4 regions of the Janthinobacterium sp. SUN206 genome follow, and region 4 is predicted to be linked to each of the others. Evidence: predicted binding sites of a transcription regulator. Region 4 holds the regulator's gene; each other region holds the start of a gene.
The links. The regulator sigma-54, encoded in region 4, starts transcription at its own class of promoters, with help from an activator protein. The targets are predictions, from matches to a motif close to TGGCANGNAANCTGCTTT.
Positions count from the first base shown of each region.

Region 1: the regulator sigma-54 is predicted to act here: its motif matches at 1,782-1,799, upstream of pedF (cytochrome c-550 PedF).
Region 2: the regulator sigma-54 is predicted to act here: its motif matches at 1,563-1,580, upstream of O3300_RS18590 (PEP-CTERM sorting domain-containing protein).
Region 3: the regulator sigma-54 is predicted to act here: its motif matches at 1,719-1,736, upstream of O3300_RS07030 (urease accessory protein UreD).

Region 1 covers NZ_JAPWIB010000008.1:4,406-8,603, forward strand. The annotation lists gene O3300_RS28270 (RtcB family protein) at 1-668, shown strand, start outside; gene rtcA (RNA 3'-terminal phosphate cyclase) at 685-1,704, shown strand; gene pedF (cytochrome c-550 PedF) at 1,835-2,320, shown strand; gene O3300_RS28285 (ABC transporter substrate-binding protein) at 2,346-3,179, shown strand; gene O3300_RS28290 (TonB-dependent receptor) at 3,239-4,198, opposite strand, start outside.
Region 2 covers NZ_JAPWIB010000003.1:362,259-366,456, reverse strand. The annotation lists gene O3300_RS18605 (dodecin) at 361-567, shown strand; gene O3300_RS18600 (hypothetical protein) at 608-919, opposite strand; gene O3300_RS18595 (hypothetical protein) at 1,082-1,456, shown strand; gene O3300_RS18590 (PEP-CTERM sorting domain-containing protein) at 1,668-2,657, shown strand; gene O3300_RS18585 (tetratricopeptide repeat protein) at 2,727-3,803, opposite strand; gene O3300_RS18580 (type II secretion system F family protein) at 3,815-4,198, opposite strand, start outside.
Region 3 covers NZ_JAPWIB010000001.1:1,564,044-1,568,241, reverse strand. The annotation lists gene O3300_RS07035 (EAL domain-containing protein) at 1-1,624, shown strand, start outside; gene O3300_RS07030 (urease accessory protein UreD) at 1,766-2,632, shown strand; gene O3300_RS07025 (urease subunit gamma) at 2,658-2,960, shown strand; gene O3300_RS07020 (urease subunit beta) at 3,054-3,383, shown strand; gene ureC (urease subunit alpha) at 3,385-4,198, shown strand, end outside.
Region 4 covers NZ_JAPWIB010000003.1:608,136-612,333, reverse strand. The annotation lists gene O3300_RS19735 (enoyl-CoA hydratase/isomerase family protein) at 1-1,070, opposite strand, end outside; gene hpf (ribosome hibernation-promoting factor, HPF/YfiA family) at 1,199-1,561, opposite strand; gene O3300_RS19725 (RNA polymerase factor sigma-54) at 1,631-3,109, opposite strand; gene lptB (LPS export ABC transporter ATP-binding protein) at 3,114-3,869, opposite strand; gene lptA (lipopolysaccharide transport periplasmic protein LptA) at 3,869-4,198, opposite strand, start outside.

The DNA.
Region 1 (4,198 bases), on a different contig from region 4:
TGCTGCATTCCGGTTCGCGCGGCGTGGGCAATGCCATCGGCACCCATTTCATCGAACTGGCCAAGCAGGATATGCGCACCCACTTCATCAACCTGCCCGACCAGGATTTGGCTTACCTGGCCGAGGGAACGCAGCATTACGACGATTACGTGGAAGCGGTGGGCTGGGCCCAGCGTTTCGCCCGCAACAACCGCGAAGTGATGATGCAGAACTTGATCGCCGCCGTGCGCACGGTCATCCATAAACCGTTCCAGACGCACGTGGAGGCCGTCAACTGCCACCATAACTATGTGCAGAAGGAGCAGCACTTCGGTAAGGATGTATTGATCACGCGCAAAGGCGCCGTGTCGGCCCGCGCGGGTGAACTGGGGATCATTCCCGGCTCCATGGGTGCGAAGAGTTTTATCGTGCGCGGCAAGGGCAATGCCGAGAGTTTCCATAGCTGCAGCCACGGCGCGGGACGCACGATGAGCCGCACGGAAGCGAAGCGGCGTTTCAACCTGGATGACCAGATCCGCGCCACGCAAGGCGTGGAATGCCGCAAGGATGAAAACGTGATCGATGAAATCCCGATGGCTTACAAGGATATCGATGCGGTGATGCTGGCGCAGCGCGAGCTGGTCGATGTCGTGCATATCTTGAAGCAGGTCGTCTGCGTCAAAGGATAAGAGAGAGAAAATAGAGATGATAGAAATAGATGGAGCGCAAGGCGAAGGCGGCGGACAGATTTTACGTTCGGCGCTGAGCCTGTCGATGATCACGGGGCAACCGTTTCGGCTGAGTAACATTCGCGCGGGACGGGAAAAGCCCGGCTTGCTGCGCCAGCATCTGCTGGCCGTGCAGGCGGCAACCGCCATTTGCGGGGCGCGCACGACGCCGGTGGCGCTGCGCGCGTCGAGCCTGGAATTCGTTCCCGGCCCCCTGCGCGGCGGCGATTACCGCTTTGCCATCGGCAGCGCCGGCAGCTGCACCCTGGTGCTGCAAACCTTGCTGCCGGCCCTGCTGCATGCGGATGGGCCATCCACCGTGCGCATCACTGGCGGCACGCACAATGCCATGGCGCCGCCCGTGCATTTTTTGCAGCGCGCGTATGGCCGCATCCTGCAGCAGATGGGCGCCGAGGTGGAGATCGCGCTGCAACGCTACGGCTTTCATCCTGCGGGCGGCGGCGAGGTGACGGCCACCGTGCAACCGTGCCGGCGCTTGCAGCCGATTCAACTGCTGCAGCGCGGTGAACGGAAGGCGGGGTATGCGGAAAGCGTGGTGGCGGGCGTGCATGTGCAGGTGGCGCAGCGCGAGCTCGAGCGTGTCGCCAGCGGCATGGGCTGGAGCGGCAAGCAGCTGCGCCTCGTCGGCTTGCCGGCGGAGCAGGGACCGGGCAACGTCCTGCTGCTGACCCTGGAGCATGAGCATGTCACGGAAGTATTTACTTCGTTCGGCGAAAAGTCCTTGCTGGCCGAGTCCGTGGCCAAGCGCCTGTTGAACGAGGTGCGCGCCTATCTCAAGACGGACGCGGCCGTCGGCGAGCACCTGGCCGACCAGCTCTTGCTGCCCATGGCGCTGGCGGGCGGCGGTACCTTCAGCTGCAACAAGGTATCGCAGCACGCGCTGACGAATGCGGAGGTGATTGCCCGATTTTTGCCCGTGCGTATCACTTTCGAGCAGCAGGCGCGCGGCAGCATCTGCACGGTGGCCGCCGCCTGAGGCGCGCGGTGACACAACTACGTGTTGCAGCTGTTCCAAATTGATACATGGGCGGCCGGATGTGGGGCATATGTGCATGGCATGGCATTTGCTCTTCTTTGGTATTGACTAAAAAACCAAGGAGACCAGCATGACCTATTCCATTCGTACCCTGCTCGGCGTGGCGGCGGCCGGCGCCGTTGCCCTCACTTCCCTGCTGACCTTGCCGCATGCCTATGCGCACGGCAATGTCACGCCGCAAGGCGTCGACACCACGGGCTTGCCCAAGGTGGGCGACAAGTGGCTCGAGCAAAACCCGTATCGGGGCAACAAGCTGGCCTTGACGGTGGGCACATCGGCCTACAACCAGAATTGCGCGCGTTGCCACGGCATCGAAGCCATCTCCGGCGGCATCGCGCCCGACTTGCGCCAGCTGGACCGTGATTGCTTCGGTATCAAGAATGAGACAAAGAAACAGGCGTGCTACAAGGAAACGGACAATTACTACCTGACCACCATCCGCCACGGTAAAGTGCGCAATGGCGCCGTGTACATGCCGCCGTTCGAAGGCGTGTTCAACCAGGAAGCCATGTGGGCCATCAAGACCTATCTGGAAACGCGCCGCGAGTCGAATTAAGTCGAACTGATCACGAAGGAGTCCCATGCGTTCAATTCAATTCCGGGGCGCGCGCGCGATGATTTCGCTCGCTTGCCTGGCGCTGTGTGCCGCCGCGCCGGCGCGCGCCGACTGGCAAAAGGTGCAGCAGTCGGGCAGCCTGAAAGTGGCTGTGTACAACGAATTCGCGCCGTTTTCCGACAAGGGCACGGGCATCGATATCGATATTGCCGAAGCGCTGGCGAAAAAGCTGGGGCTGAAACTGAGCTTGCTGCCATTTCCCGCCGGCGAAAACCTCAACGACGATTTGCGCAATATGGTGTGGAAGGGACATTACCTCGGTTATGGCCCCGCCGATGTGATGTTGCATGTGCCGGTCGACAAGAGGTTGATGGCGGACAACGACAAGGTCGAGATCTTCGCGCCATACTATGTGGAAACCGTGCGCCTGGCGCGCAGTGCGCAAGCCGTGCCGCAATTCGATGGCGTCGCCTCGCTGGCCGGCAAGCGCATCGGCGTGGAAAAGGTGTCGATCGCGGCCATGCTGATGCTGGGCGAAGACAATGGCAAGTACCGCGACGACGTGCGTATCTTCGATACGGCAGCCGAAGCCTTGCAGCAATTGCAGACGGGCAAGCTCGATGCCGTGCTGGCCAACCGTTCGGAAATCGAATCGGTACTGAAAAGCGATCCCGCTTTCCCCATGAGCGAAGTGGCGTTCGCCCGCCTGCCGCGTGCGGGCTGGGCGGTGGGCCTGGCCGTCAGCCGCCAGCAGCTCGACGTGGGCAAGTTGCTGCAGGCAGCCATGAACGAAATGGCGGCCAGCGGCGAATTGAAAGCCATCTTCGAGAAATATGGGGTGAAGGAAGCACGGCCGTAGCAGGCCATGTTGCATGACAATAAAGCCCGCGCATCGGAAGAGGCGCGGGCTTTTTAGTTTTAGAAACTATATTGGGCGCTAACGCCCAGCAACCAATTACGTCCCGGCGCCGCTTCATAGTAGCGCTTGTTGCTATCGCCAACGATGACGGAACCCACGTAGGTCTTGTCGAACAGGTTGTTCAGGCGGGCAAACTCCTTGAAGCGCCAATTGCCCACGTTTTGCCTGGCGTTGAACCGCGCATTGAATACCGTGTAGCCGGGCGCCGGTTTTTCGATGTTGCTGTCTTCCGCGTAGACCTGGTTGCTGGCCACGCTTTCCAGCGCTGCGCCAAAACGGTCGAGCGTGTCTTTCCAGGCCAGTTCAGCGAATAGGTTAGCGCTGGGTACGCCCGGCAAGCGGCTGCCTTCGCGCACGCCGCCAAATGCCTGGTCATACACGGCATGCAGGCTGGTGAGCGCCACTTTGGTCGTGAAGCCATATGGCAGGTTCGAATCCAGCGACACTTCCATGCCCTGGCGCAAGGTTTTACCCCCATTGCGATAGCTGGTGCGCCCGCCGCTGGACTTGTCGACCACCAGTTCGTCATTGGTCTTGATCTGGAACAAGGCCGCATTCACGTGCGTGTTGTTGGCGATCCTGGCCTTGACACCGGCTTCCAGGTTGGTGCTGGTGGCGGGCTTCAAGTTGAAATTGAAGCCGCCGCCTGTGCCCGAGTAAAACAGTTCATTCAGGGTGGGCGCTTCGAAACCGCGCGCGGCGCTGGCGTAGACGTTGACGTTCGGCGTCAGTTTATACAGCAGGCCCAGCACGGGCGTCGTGTGGCTGAATTCCAGGCTGCCGCTATCGTTGCCGTTGCTGAGGAAATGGTCGTCGACAGCCACTTTCATCTTGCTGTAGCGCACACCTGCGCTGAGCAGCCACGGGCCGCCTTGCCATTCCGCCTGGATATACGGATCGAGGCTGGAGACGACATTCTGCTCGTCGCGGCGCAGCTTGCCTTTTACGCCAAAGCTATT
Region 2 (4,198 bases), 250 kb from region 4:
TAGCTCTAAGCCATTGATTGTTATTTATTCCAGTCGAAAGCCAAGTCAACAAAGATTTGTAATCATCAGGTGGCCAGTTCGAAACCGGCAGTCGGCACCAGAATTCAGCAGTAAATCAAAGGGTTACCCGCTTCGGCTGGTAGCCCTTTTTTCTTTTCCCACGCCCGCGGAATTCGGCTGGTAGCCCTTTTTTCTTTTCCCACGCCCGCGGAAGCCATCCGGAACACTGGCACGCATCGTCATCCAGGTTGACGCATTGCTGCACCGCGCCATGACGTCCGGCACATTTAGGCGCAAGATGAGCACGTGCTTGCGCAAAGCAGGCTCCCGATGTCTGGCTTGCCTACCTGGGGAAATATCATGTCCGCACACACTTACAAGCTGATCGAGCTGGTCGGCACGTCGACCGAGAGCAGCGATCAGGCGATACGCGATGCCATTGCCAAGGCGGCGCTGACGGTCAAGCACATGGACTGGTATGAAGTGACCGATTCGCGCGGCCATATCGTCGATGGCAAGGTGGCGCACTTCCAGGTCACGCTCAAGGTCGGCTTCCGGCTCGAATAAAGGGATCGAGTAAAGGGATCGAGTAAAGCAAGCGGCGCGCTCAGCGCCGCCCGGCCGCTCCCCGGCTTTCCAGCCATTCCCGGCCGCCGGCCTCCAGCGCGGTCTCGATGACCTTGTCCGGCAGGCTGTAGACGGTCGCCCAGCTGGCCCGGCCATCCTGCGTGTTGGCGGGAAAACTGTGCGTCTCGATGGGCCAGTGGTATTTGCGTTTGAGCGCCTTGACGATGGCGGCCAGCGAGACGCGGCCTTGCAGTGGTTCGGCGCCGGACTGGTCGCGGTTCGACAGCAGCACGGCCAGGACCTGGCCGCGGCCCGTGCGCGCGCCGGGGAAGGTGGGGGTTTTGTTTGCCATGGTCTATTTTACCGGGCAATGATCGGACGAGAGGCGATGTGCCGCACCTTTGATCCGGCGCAAGCGCCGCAGCGGCTTTGCGTCCACGATGGGCATTTCGCCAGGCGTGCCGGCGCCCCTCCGGCAGCCTGGGCCTATCATCATGGGGCACAGGAGCCTATCATGCACAGCCTGAACATCCACGCCATGCAATGGCAACCCGTCGCCGATATTTCCGCCGTCAATCCGCTGCTGCCCGACGATCTCGCCTGCTTTCGCGAACTGCGCGACGTGCTGCAACGCTACGGCGCGCTCGACCGCTTCGGCATTTCCCTGATCCACCGCCATTTCGACATCGCCGACGACGAAGAGCTGATGGAGTACACGGATGCGGAAGCACGCATCTTGACGGTCAAACCTGTCAAGAAAAGCGACATCGACTGGAACCACACGACGATTACCAACTGGAAATTGACGGAAGGCGAGGAAGTGGCGCGCATCGGTTGCGGCTGCGCACGCAATTCGGGCGGCCACCTGGGCTATCACCGGGGTACCTGAGGCTGGCCGACGGCGCCCGCCAAGCGGCGTCGGCCTTTCTTACACTTCACTTCATCCAGCTCAGTCCGCTTTGCGCAAGCACTTGATTCCGTGTGATATTTTTGTGTGGCACGCAAGCTGCTTATCCCTGTCTACGAGATGAATCCAGGCAAGTCATTCTGGATTCTTTGTCCCCCGGATTTTCCGAGACTGACCACGACAAGAGGCTGCGATGAACGTTGATCACACACGAAGCAAGATTCTGGGCTGGCTGGGCGCACTGGCGGCGGCGAGCCTGCTGGCCAGCGGCCAGGCGCAGGCCGGCGCGTACGGCCTGGCCGTCAATGAGTTGAACAATTTCCGCATCACCACCAGCGCCGGCGCGCTGTCGCTGGCCGGCGCCAACCGCAATGCCAGCGACAGCGCTTTTTTTGAAGGCGGCGTGGCCGTCAATCCGCGCGCCGTCAATACGGGCCCGGCCGCCAACGCCGACGTGCCGCAAGTGTGCTCGGGCGGCGGCTGCAGCGGCTTGCCGCAAAACCACTACGCCCCCAGCCCCAGTTCCACCCTGGAATTTGCCCGCGGCGATGCGCATGCCTTCGGCAACATGCTCAATGGCGGCGCCAGCGTGAGCGCCGTGGCGGAAGCCCAGCGCAACACGATCGGCGCCGCCACGGCCACGGCCGGCGACACGCTGACCGGCTCCGTCAACCTGACCCTGTCGAGCGCCGGCTTCATCACCTTCAGCTTCATGGGACGGCGCGACCTGCGCACCAGCGTGACGACCATGGGCGACAAGTCGAACGTGTCGATCATGGATATCTTCAATATCTCGTGCAACAGTTCCAGCCCCGCCGGCTGCCTGTCGCACGCGAATGCCGATGGCGTGATCTTCCAGTTCGCGCCCGATGGCGATGCCAATAATGGCAGCGACATCAATGGCAACCATGGTGCCGGCAGCCTCGACCCGTTCAGCCTGAACATGACGGCCGGCACCAACGACCCCGCCACGGGGCGCGCCTTCACGAATGGCTTCGCGATGTTTTCCCTGACCTCGAATTTCGCCCTGCCGGCCGGCAGCTATACCTTGAATTTTTCCAAGTCCACGCGCACCGATATCGTCGTCATCGATCCGCCGCTTGCGGTACCGGAGCCGGGCACGCTGTTCCTGCTGGGCATGGGCTTGGCGGCCCTGGCTTTTACGCGGCGCCGCCAGCCGTAATCATCCACAGCATGAAAAACACGCGGCGCCTCATGGGCGCCGCGTGTTTTTTGCATCAGTCGAGGCGTTTTAACCGAGCCGCGCCAGCGCCTGGCGCGCCAGCTGCAGTTGCTGCAGATAATAGCGGTGCAGCATGGCCGGATCGCTCAAGTCGCGCCCCAGTACCAGGCGCAGCTCGCTGGCGGGGCAGTCGCCTGCCCGGGTTTCTACTGGGGTTTGCACCTGCGTCCCCAACTGGCGGGCCAGCTGGCGTGCCGCCTGCTCCTGCGCGGGCCGGTACTCGACGCGCGTGCGCGCCACCTGGAAGCCGGTTTCATTGGCCAGGCGCACCACTTGCACGGGAGCGCCGGCCAGGCTGCGCGCCAGGGCGGCGGCCAGGCCGGGCACGCCGTTGCCATTCACAATTTCCAGGCGCGGACGGGGCGCGGCAGCGGCCGGCATGGACCGCTCGGCCGTGACAGCGGGCACGCTGCGCGCGGCGGCCGGCACGCGCTGCAAGCGGGCCATGCCGTCGCCTTGCGTGATCTCGATGCGCGCCATGGCGGGCGCATCCGGCAGCGGCGCGGCCACGGGCACGCCCGGCGGCGGCGCCGCGTTGCGCAAGACAGCCATGTCGCTCCGTAAATCATGTTCCTGCAGGCTCTGCGCCTGGCGCCGCATGACGGCCGCGCGCGCGTGCTGTCCCAGACGTTCGAGCACTTGCGCCAGGTGCTGCCAGGCCAGCGCATTGAGCGGATCGAGCAGACACGCCTGTTCCAGCGCAGTCAACGCTTGCGCATCGCGCCCGCGCAAATAGTAGGCGCGACCGAGATTGCTGAACAGATACGCCTGTTGCGGCTGCGGCGCACCGGCTTCCTGCGTCAGGGCCAGCCACTGGGCGATCGCCGCGTCGTGCTCGCCCCGCTGCGCGTGCAGCACGGCCAGGCCGTTGCGCGCATTCACATGGCGCGGCGCGGCGCGCAAGGCTTGCGCATAGGCCGCTTGCGCGGCCGACAAGTCGCCCCGCTCGAAATGCTGGCGCCCCGCCGCATAGGCGGTATCGGCGTCCGGCCACTGCGGCAACGGCGCGTGGGCCGGCGGCGTGGTACAGGCGGCCAAGCCCAGGCAGGCAGAGGCGGTGGCCAGGCGGGAAATCGTCAAGCGCATGGTAGCTCCTTTCAGCGGTTGGCCATGGCCGGCACGAGCACGCGATAGACTTCGATCACGGCCGGCCCCATGAGCACCAGCATGAGGGTGGGAAAGACGCAAAAGATCAGCGGGAACAGCAGTTTCAAGGCGATCTTCGCGGCAGCCTCCTCGGCCAGCAGGCTGCGCTTACCGCGCAGGTTTTCCGAGTGCACGCGCAGCGAATCGCCCATGCTGGTGCCGAAGCGTTCCGACTGGATCAGCATGGCGACGAGGGTGTCGACATCTTCCACGCCGCTGCGCAAGGCCAGGTTGCGCAGCGCCTTTTCCTTGGAAAAGCCGGCGCGCATTTCCATCAGCACCAGTTGCAATTCCTGCGCCAGCACCACGCTTTTGATGTGGATTTCGCCCGACAC
Region 3 (4,198 bases), on a different contig from region 4:
CGTCACGGCCAATCCCGCCTTTACGCGCATCACCGGCTACGCGGCGCAGGAAGTGGTGGGCACGGACATTTTGCGCCTGCACGCCGAATACACGGGCGAGGCCGTGCTGCTGGCCCTGCGCCAGGGCTTGCGCAGCAGCGGCTGCTGGTCGGGCGAGGTGCAGACGCGGCGCAGGAGCGGCGACACCTATCCCTGCCTGCTCAGCGTCTCCACCGTGCACGGCCCCGACGGCGCCGTCGTCAACTACATCGGCGTCTTCCTCGACATCAGCGAGCGCAAGGCCGAGCAGCATCTGATCGATTTCCTCTCCTACCACGACGCGTTGACGGGCTTGCCGAACCGCGTGCTGCTGCGCGAGCGCTTCGAACAGGCGCGCGCGAACGCCCTGCGCGACAGCCAGCAGGTGGTGCTGATGTGCCTGGATCTGGACCGCTTCAAGAACATCAACGATTCGCACGGCCAGGCCGTGGGCGACAAGGCGCTGCAAGTGGTGGCGCGTTTCCTGTCCGGCTGCGTGCGCGAAGGCGACACGGTGGTACGCCAGGGCGGCGACGAATTCCAGATCCTGCTGCAGGACGATGCCCTGCTGGGGCGCACGCTTGCGCTGGCGCAAACCATCCTGGCCGGCTTGCGCGAGGAACTCAGCGTCGATGGCGAGCGCCTGGCGCTGACGACCAGCATCGGCATCGCCATGTGCCCGGCCGACGGCGACAGCCTCGACGACGTGCTGCGCCACGCCGACACGGCCCTCGTGCGCGCCAAGGAAATGGGGCGCGACCATTACGCCTTCTTCACGGAGCGCATGGGCAGCGACATCCGCGCCCGCCTGGCGATGCAGCAGCAGCTGCGCGGCGCCATCGGCCGCGATGAATTCGAAGTGCACTACCAGCCGCAGATGTGCTTGCGCACGGGCGCCTTGCTGGGCGCGGAAGCCTTGCTGCGCTGGGATAACCCGGTGCTGGGCAAGGTGCCGCCCGGCCTGTTCATCGCGCTGGCCGAGGAATATGGCTCGATCACGGCCATCGGCGAATGGGTGCTCGAAAGCGTCTGTGCGCAAATCCGCGCCTGGCACGACGCGGGCCTGGGCAGCATCAAGGTGGCCGTCAACCTGTCCGGCAAGCAGTTCGCGCAAGACCGCACGGTGCCGTTCGTCGAGGCGGCCTTGCGCAAATACGCCATCGCGCCCGCCTGCCTGGGCATCGAAATCACGGAAAGCACGGTGATGGGCGACCCGGACAAGGCGGTGGCGGCCCTGACGCGCCTGAAGGATATCGGCGTGGGCATTTCGCTCGACGACTTCGGCACCGGCTATTCCAGCCTCGGCTACCTGAAACGCTTCCCCATCGACGTGCTGAAGATCGACAAATCGTTCGTCGACGACGTCACCACCAGCAGCAGCGATGCGGCCATCGCCCGTTCCGTCATCTCGCTGGCGCACAACCTGGACATGCGCGTCATCGCCGAAGGCGTGGAAACGCGCGAGCAGGTGGATTTTTTGACGGAACACGGCTGCGACGAAATGCAGGGCTATTATTTCAGCCGCCCCCTGGCCGCGGAAGCCTTCACGGCCTTGCTGCGCGAACGGCGCGTGCTGACGGTGGCGCCGGCAGCCGTGTCGGCATAAGCACACCCCGCGCCGCGCCTGTACTGTAATTGCACTGATATGGTGCGGGCGCCGCAATGCGGTGCATGATTCTCACGTTTCTTCCCTCTGACGCTGGCATGCATCCTGCTTTGTAAATCGTTATTTACACGATTGCAGTGCATGCCAGACAGCCCACATTTCGCAACGCCTTCTGCCGCCAGCGCGCACAGCGCCTGGCAGGCGCATTTGCGCCTGGGCTTTGCGCTGCACGATGGCGTCAGCCGTCTCGTAGAGCGCACGCACAGGGGCCCCCTGCGCGTGCAAAAGCCCCTGTATCCGGAAGGCGATGCCGTCTGCCACGCCATCGTCATCCATCCGCCCGGCGGCGTGGTGGGCGGCGACCAGCTGGCCGTCGACGCCACGGTGGGCGAGGGCGCGCACGCCTTGCTCACGTCGCCGGGCGCCGCCAAGTGGTACCGCGCGAACGGCCATGTCTCGGGCCAGCACCTCGTGCTGCGCGCCGGCAGCGGCGCCGCCATCGAGTGGCTGCCGCAGGAAAGCATCTTCTTTGACCAGGCTTGCGTGCGCCTGCGCCACGAGGTGGAACTGGCGCCGGACGCCGGCTACATCGGCTGCGACATCGTCTGCCTGGGCCGCAGCGCCTCGGGCGAAATGTTCAACACGGGCAGCATCAGCCAGCAGGTGCAGATACGCCGCGGCGGCAAGCTGCTGTGGTGGGAGCAGGGCGTGCTGGCCGCCGGCGGCGCCCTGATGGTCAGCCCGCTGGGACTGGGGGGCCACACGGTGTGCGCCACCCTGATCGCCGTCGGCATGCCCGTTTCTCCCGCCGTGCTGGCGGCCGTGCGCGAGATCGCCGTGCCGGCCGGCGCCGCGTTTGGCGCCACGCACATGAAAGCGCTGGTGGTGGTGCGCCTGCTGTGCGGCGACAGCGAGGCGGCGCGCCGCATCATGCTGGCCGCCTGGCAGCTGCTGCGTCCCGCCATGCTGGGACGCGACGCCGTCGTGCCCCGCATCTGGAACACTTAATCAGGAAAGAAGCGCAAGGAAAACCATGGACCTGACTCCCCGCGAAAAAGACAAGCTGCTCATTTTTACGGCCGCGCTGCTGGCCGAACGGCGCCTGGCGCGCGGCTTGAAGCTCAATTATCCGGAAGCGGTGGCCCTGATCAGCGCCGCCATCATGGAAGGCGCGCGTGATGGCAAGTCGGTGGCGCAGCTGATGTCGGACGGTACAAAAATTCTGTCGCGCGCCGACGTCATGGACGGCATCGCCGAGATGATCCCCGATATCCAGGTGGAAGCGACTTTCCCCGACGGCAGCAAGCTGGTGACTGTGCACCACCCGATACCGTAGTTTTTCGAGCGGCCAGGGCGCCACCCGCGCCGTGGCTGTTTTTGCGCCGGCGACCGGCCGGCAAGCATAACGCGATCTTTGAAGGAGCCCCTCATGACCCCAGGCGAATACAAATTGGAAGAAGGCGAAATCAGCCTGAATGCGGGCCGCGCCACGGCTACCGTGGTGGTGGCCAACCGGGGCGACCGGCCGATCCAGGTGGGCTCGCATTTCCACTTTTTCGAAGTCAACCCGGCGCTGGCTTTCGAGCGCTGGCGCGCCTACGGCATGCGCCTCAATATCACGGCTGGCACGGCCGTGCGCTTCGAACCGGGCCAGCAGCGCACGGTGGAACTGGTGGCGCTGGCGGGCGAGCGCAAGGTCTACGGCTTCAATGGGGCAGTGATGGGTGAACTGCAAGACACTCCACCGGGAAAGGATTGAGATGGCCAGCATTCCCCGCAGCGCATACGCCGAAATGTTCGGCCCCACCAAGGGCGACCGCATCCGCCTGGCCGACACGGAACTGTTCATCGAGATCGAGCATGACTACGCGATCTACGGCGAAGAGGTGAAATTCGGCGGCGGCAAGGTGATCCGCGACGGCATGGGCCAGTCGCAGCGCTGCGCGGCCGAGGTAATGGATACCGTCATCACGAATGCCGTCATCCTCGACCATTGGGGCATCGTGAAAGCGGACATCGGCCTGAAAAACGGCCTGATTTTCGGCATCGGCAAGGCGGGCAACCCCGACATCCAGCCGGGCGTGACCTTGGCCATCGGCGGCGCCACCGAGATCATCGCCGGCGAAGGCATGATCGTCACGGCCGGCGGCGTCGACACGCACATCCACTTCATCTGCCCGCAACAGATCGAGGAAGCGCTGATGAGCGGCGTGACTACCATGCTGGGCGGCGGCACGGGGCCGGCCGTGGGCACGGCCGCCACCACCTGCACGCCGGGGCCGTGGCATTTGCACGCCATGCTGGCGGCCGCCGACGCCTTCCCGATGAACCTGGGCTTCATGGGAAAAGGGAACGTCAGCCTGCCGCTGCCCCTGGAAGAGCAGGTGCGCGCGGGCGCCATCGGCCTGAAACTGCACGAAGACTGGGGCAGCACGCCGGCCGCCATCGACAATTGCCTGTCGGTGGCCGACCGCATGGATATCCAGGTGGCGCTGCACAGCGATACCCTCAACGAGGGCGGCTTCCTGGAACACACCTTGGCGGCCTTCAAGGACCGCACCATCCACACGTTTC
Region 4 (4,198 bases):
AGCGGATGCGCAGCGGCCGGCCAGACGGGGGCAAAGAAGCGCGCCACCATGGCCGCGTCGACTTCGTCCAGGCTGGCGGGGTTCCAGCGGGACGCATTGTCCTTGTCGACCACCAGCGCGCGCACGCCCTCGAGCACTTCGCCATGTTCGAAATTATGGCGTACCACCGTGCGCTCCAGGCGCAGGCAATCGGCCACGCCCAGGTGGGCGCCCCGCTGCAGCAATTCCAGGGTCACCGACATCATCAAGGGCGAGCGCAGGCGCATGGCCGCCAGCGCCTTGGCGGCGAACGCACTGTCGTCCAGCGCCAGCGAGGCCATGATGGCCGCCACCGAACCCGCACTGAAATGGCGGTCCAGCGCTGCGCGTGCCGTGGCCAGGGGAGAAGCGCCTGCCTCGGCCTGGAATGGCGCCGCCAGCGCCTTGATGGCCACCGGCAAGGCCTCGCCCGGCGTCGATTCAAACAGGTCCAGCAGCGCCCCCATCTGCGCTTCGGGCAGGTAGACATCGGCCAGGCCCGTGTACAGGGCGTCGGCCGCGTTGATCGTCAAGCCCGTCAAGCCCAGGTACAGGCCCAGCTGGCCAGCCAGGCGGGACAGGAAATAACTGCCGCCCACGTCCGGGAACAGGCCGATATTGACTTCCGGCATGGCCATGCGCGTGCGGCCCGTCACGATGCGCAAGCGGTTGCCTGGCCCGGCTTGCGCCACGCCCATGCCGCCGCCCATCACCACGCCATCCATCACGGCGATATACGGTTTCGGGTAGAAATGAATTAAATGATTTAAAGCATATTCTTCCGTAAAGAAATCTTCCAGCAAGGCGCTGCCGCCTTGCGGCGTGGCCAGACCCGCATCGTAAAAGAAACGGATGTCGCCGCCGGCGCACAGGGCCTTGTCGCTGCTGGAGCGGATCACGACGGCGTCCACCTGCGGATCGTCGCGCCAGGCCAGCAGGGCCGCGCTCAGGGCGCGCACCATCTCCAGCGACAGGGAATTCAAGGCTTTCGGACGGTCGAGCACGATGTGCCCGGTGCGGTTGCGGATGGAAGTCTGGACGAAGTCGCTCATGGCAGGCAGGAAAGAAGTGAAAGTGCGAATATTCTAATGCCTGCGCGGGGAACATTGCGTTCCGCTGGGCGCAAAAAAGGGCGCAATGTGCGCCCTTAGTTGATCACAACTGCTGGAAGCGGGTGGCCTTAGACGGCGACGACGGCTTCTTCCTCGGAGTTGTCTGGCAGATGCTTGATCGCCTCTTTACCGTGCCCTTGCACTTTGGTTTTGTATTTCATCACTTGCCTATCGAGCTTGTCGATCAGCGTATCGATCGCGGCGTACAGGTCGTGCGCCAAGCTTTCCACATAGACAGTCTTGCCGCTCAAACGCAGGTTGACTTCAGCCTTTTGACGTTTTTCTTTCTCTTTGAGGTTATCCACGGTCAGAATCACGGCGATATCGATGACTTGATCGAAATGACGTTTCACGCGCTCCAGCTTCGTTTGTACGTATTCACGGATGGCTGGTGTCACTTCGAGATGATGTCCGCTGATGGTGAGATTCATACACACTCCTAAAGATGATCGGGTTCGTGCGGTCCATCCTATCCGGCCCGCAGAGGAACCGAAAAAAACTTACAAACACTTACGCAGGCTCACTGGCGGAATTTTTAATGCTTCCCGGTATTTGGCAACAGTACGTCGCGCAATCACCATGCCTTGTTCCCCCAGCATGTCCGCAATCTTACTGTCGGATAAAGGATTTTTAGGGTCTTCTGCTCCTGTCAGTTGCACGATCAATGCCCGTATCGCCGTCGATGACGCTTCGCCCCCCGCTTCGGTGGCGACGTGGCTACCAAAGAAATATTTCAACTCGAACATGCCGTGCGGGGTCAGCATGTACTTTTGAGTTGTTACCCGCGAGATAGTACTCTCGTGTAAACCCAGTGTATCAGCTATTTCACGGAGCACAAGGGGGCGCATGGCAACGGCCCCATGCGAGAAAAAGTTCTTTTGTCTTTCTACTATCGCCTGCGCCACGCGCAGGATCGTGTCGAAGCGCTGGCGCATATTCTTGATCAGCCACTTGGCTTCCTGCAACTGTGCGCCCATGGCGCCCTCCCCCTTGCCCTGCTTGAGCAAGTTGGCGTACATGGCGTTGACGCGCAGGCGCGGCATGACGTCGTTGTTCAGGGTGACTTGCCAGCCATTGCGCGCGCGCTTGACGACGACGTCGGGCACCACGTAATCGGACACGTCCGAGGCGAACACGGCGCCCGGATGCGGATTGCACTGGCGAATCACCGTCTGCGCTTCGCGCAAGTCTTCATCGTCGCAATCGAGGGCTTTTTTCAACTTGTTGAAATCGCGCTGGGCAAACCAGGCCAGGTGCTTTTCCACGATGACGAGGGCCATGCGCCGCGTCACCATGGCGATGTGCGGCAAGCGCTTGATTTGCAGGGCCAGGCATTCGGACGCGTTGCGCGCGCCCACGCCCGGCGGATCGAAACTTTGCAGCAGCGACAAGGCCGTGCGCATCTCGTCGGCGTCGATTTCCAGCTCTTCCGGCAGGCGCGCCAGGATGTCGTCGAGCGACTCTTCCAGGTAGCCATTGTCGTCGAGCGCGTCGATGATCAGCTCGACCAGCGCGCGGTCGCGCAATTCGAGCACCGTCACGCGCATCTGCTCCATCAGGTGTTCGCGCAGGGTGCAGTGATGGGCCTCCAATTGCGGACGCGAATCGTCGTCGTCGGGCGCCTTCCCCCGGCTCGCCTCGCTCCAGTCGCTGTCGCCGCCGTCCGCGGCGGCCGGGCTGTCGCCCCCCTCGCCGTCAAACGCTTCCCCTTCGGCCGGCGCCGCGGGCGCCTCCTGGCCTGGCGGCTGGGGCGGCGCTTCGGCCGGCGCGGCCGTGGAGCTCAAGGCCCCGTCGGACAGCAGGCGCAGCGAACGGTCGAGCGGATCGTCGAGGCGTTCGAGCAAGGGATTGTCCGTCAGCAATTGCTCGAGTTCCTGGTGCAATTCCAGGGTAGACAATTGCAACAGGCGTATCGATTGCTGCAACTGCGGCGTCAGTGCCAGGTGCTGCGAAGTGCGCAGCTGCAATGATTGTTTCATTGGCTTACATGCGGAAGTGTTCGCCCAGATAGACCCGGCGTACCGACTCGTTCGCAATGATGTCGTCGGGGCGTCCCGACGCCAGCACCGAGCCCTGGTTGATGATGTAGGCGCGGTCGCAAATACCCAGCGTCTCACGCACATTATGATCGGTAATCAGCACGCCGATATTGCGCTCCTTCAAGAAACGCACGATGCGCTGGATCTCGATCACGGCGATCGGATCGACGCCGGCGAACGGCTCGTCGAGCAGCACGAAACGGGGATCGGTGGCCAGCGCGCGGGCGATTTCCACGCGGCGGCGTTCGCCACCGGACAGGGACAGCGCCTGGTTCTCGCGCAGCTTTTCAATCTGCAGGTCGGCCAGCAATTTATCCAGCCGCTCCTCGATCTCGGCCTTCGTCAGCGGGCGGCCTTCGACGGTCTGGATTTCCAGCACGGCGCGGATATTGTCTTCCACCGTCAGCTTGCGGAAGACGGACGCTTCCTGCGGCAGGTAGGACAGGCCCATCTGCGCGCGGCGGTGGATCGGCAGGCTGGAGATATCCACGCCGCTGATATCGATGCTGCCGCCATCGGACGGCACCAGGCCGACGATCATATAGAACGAGGTGGTCTTGCCGGCGCCGTTCGGGCCCAGCAAGCCCACCACTTCGCCGCATTCGACTTGCAGCGAGACATCATGCACGACTTGCCGCTTGCCATAGGTTTTTTGCAGCCCGCGAACGATCAGGGTGCTGCCGCAACGTGTATTTTCCATTATTTCTTTCCTGGCGCGGGCGTGGCCGGCGCTTTCTCCGCTGCCGGCGCCTTGGTCTTCGGCTGGATCACCATGCGCACGCTGCCGCCATCGGCGGTGCTGGTGCCGCTGTTGGAATTTTCCATCGCAAATTCTTCCTTGCGGCTGTCATACGAGATGAAAGCGCCATTGGCCACATCGGTGACTTTCGCGCCTTCCAGGCGCGTCAACTTGGCTCTGGAAAACAGCTTCACCACTTCCGTCTTGTTGTCGTACTCCACGCGCTCCGCCTCGCCTTCGACCCACAGGTCGCCCGCGCCATCGCGCTTCTGGCGGAAGGTCGCAAGCTT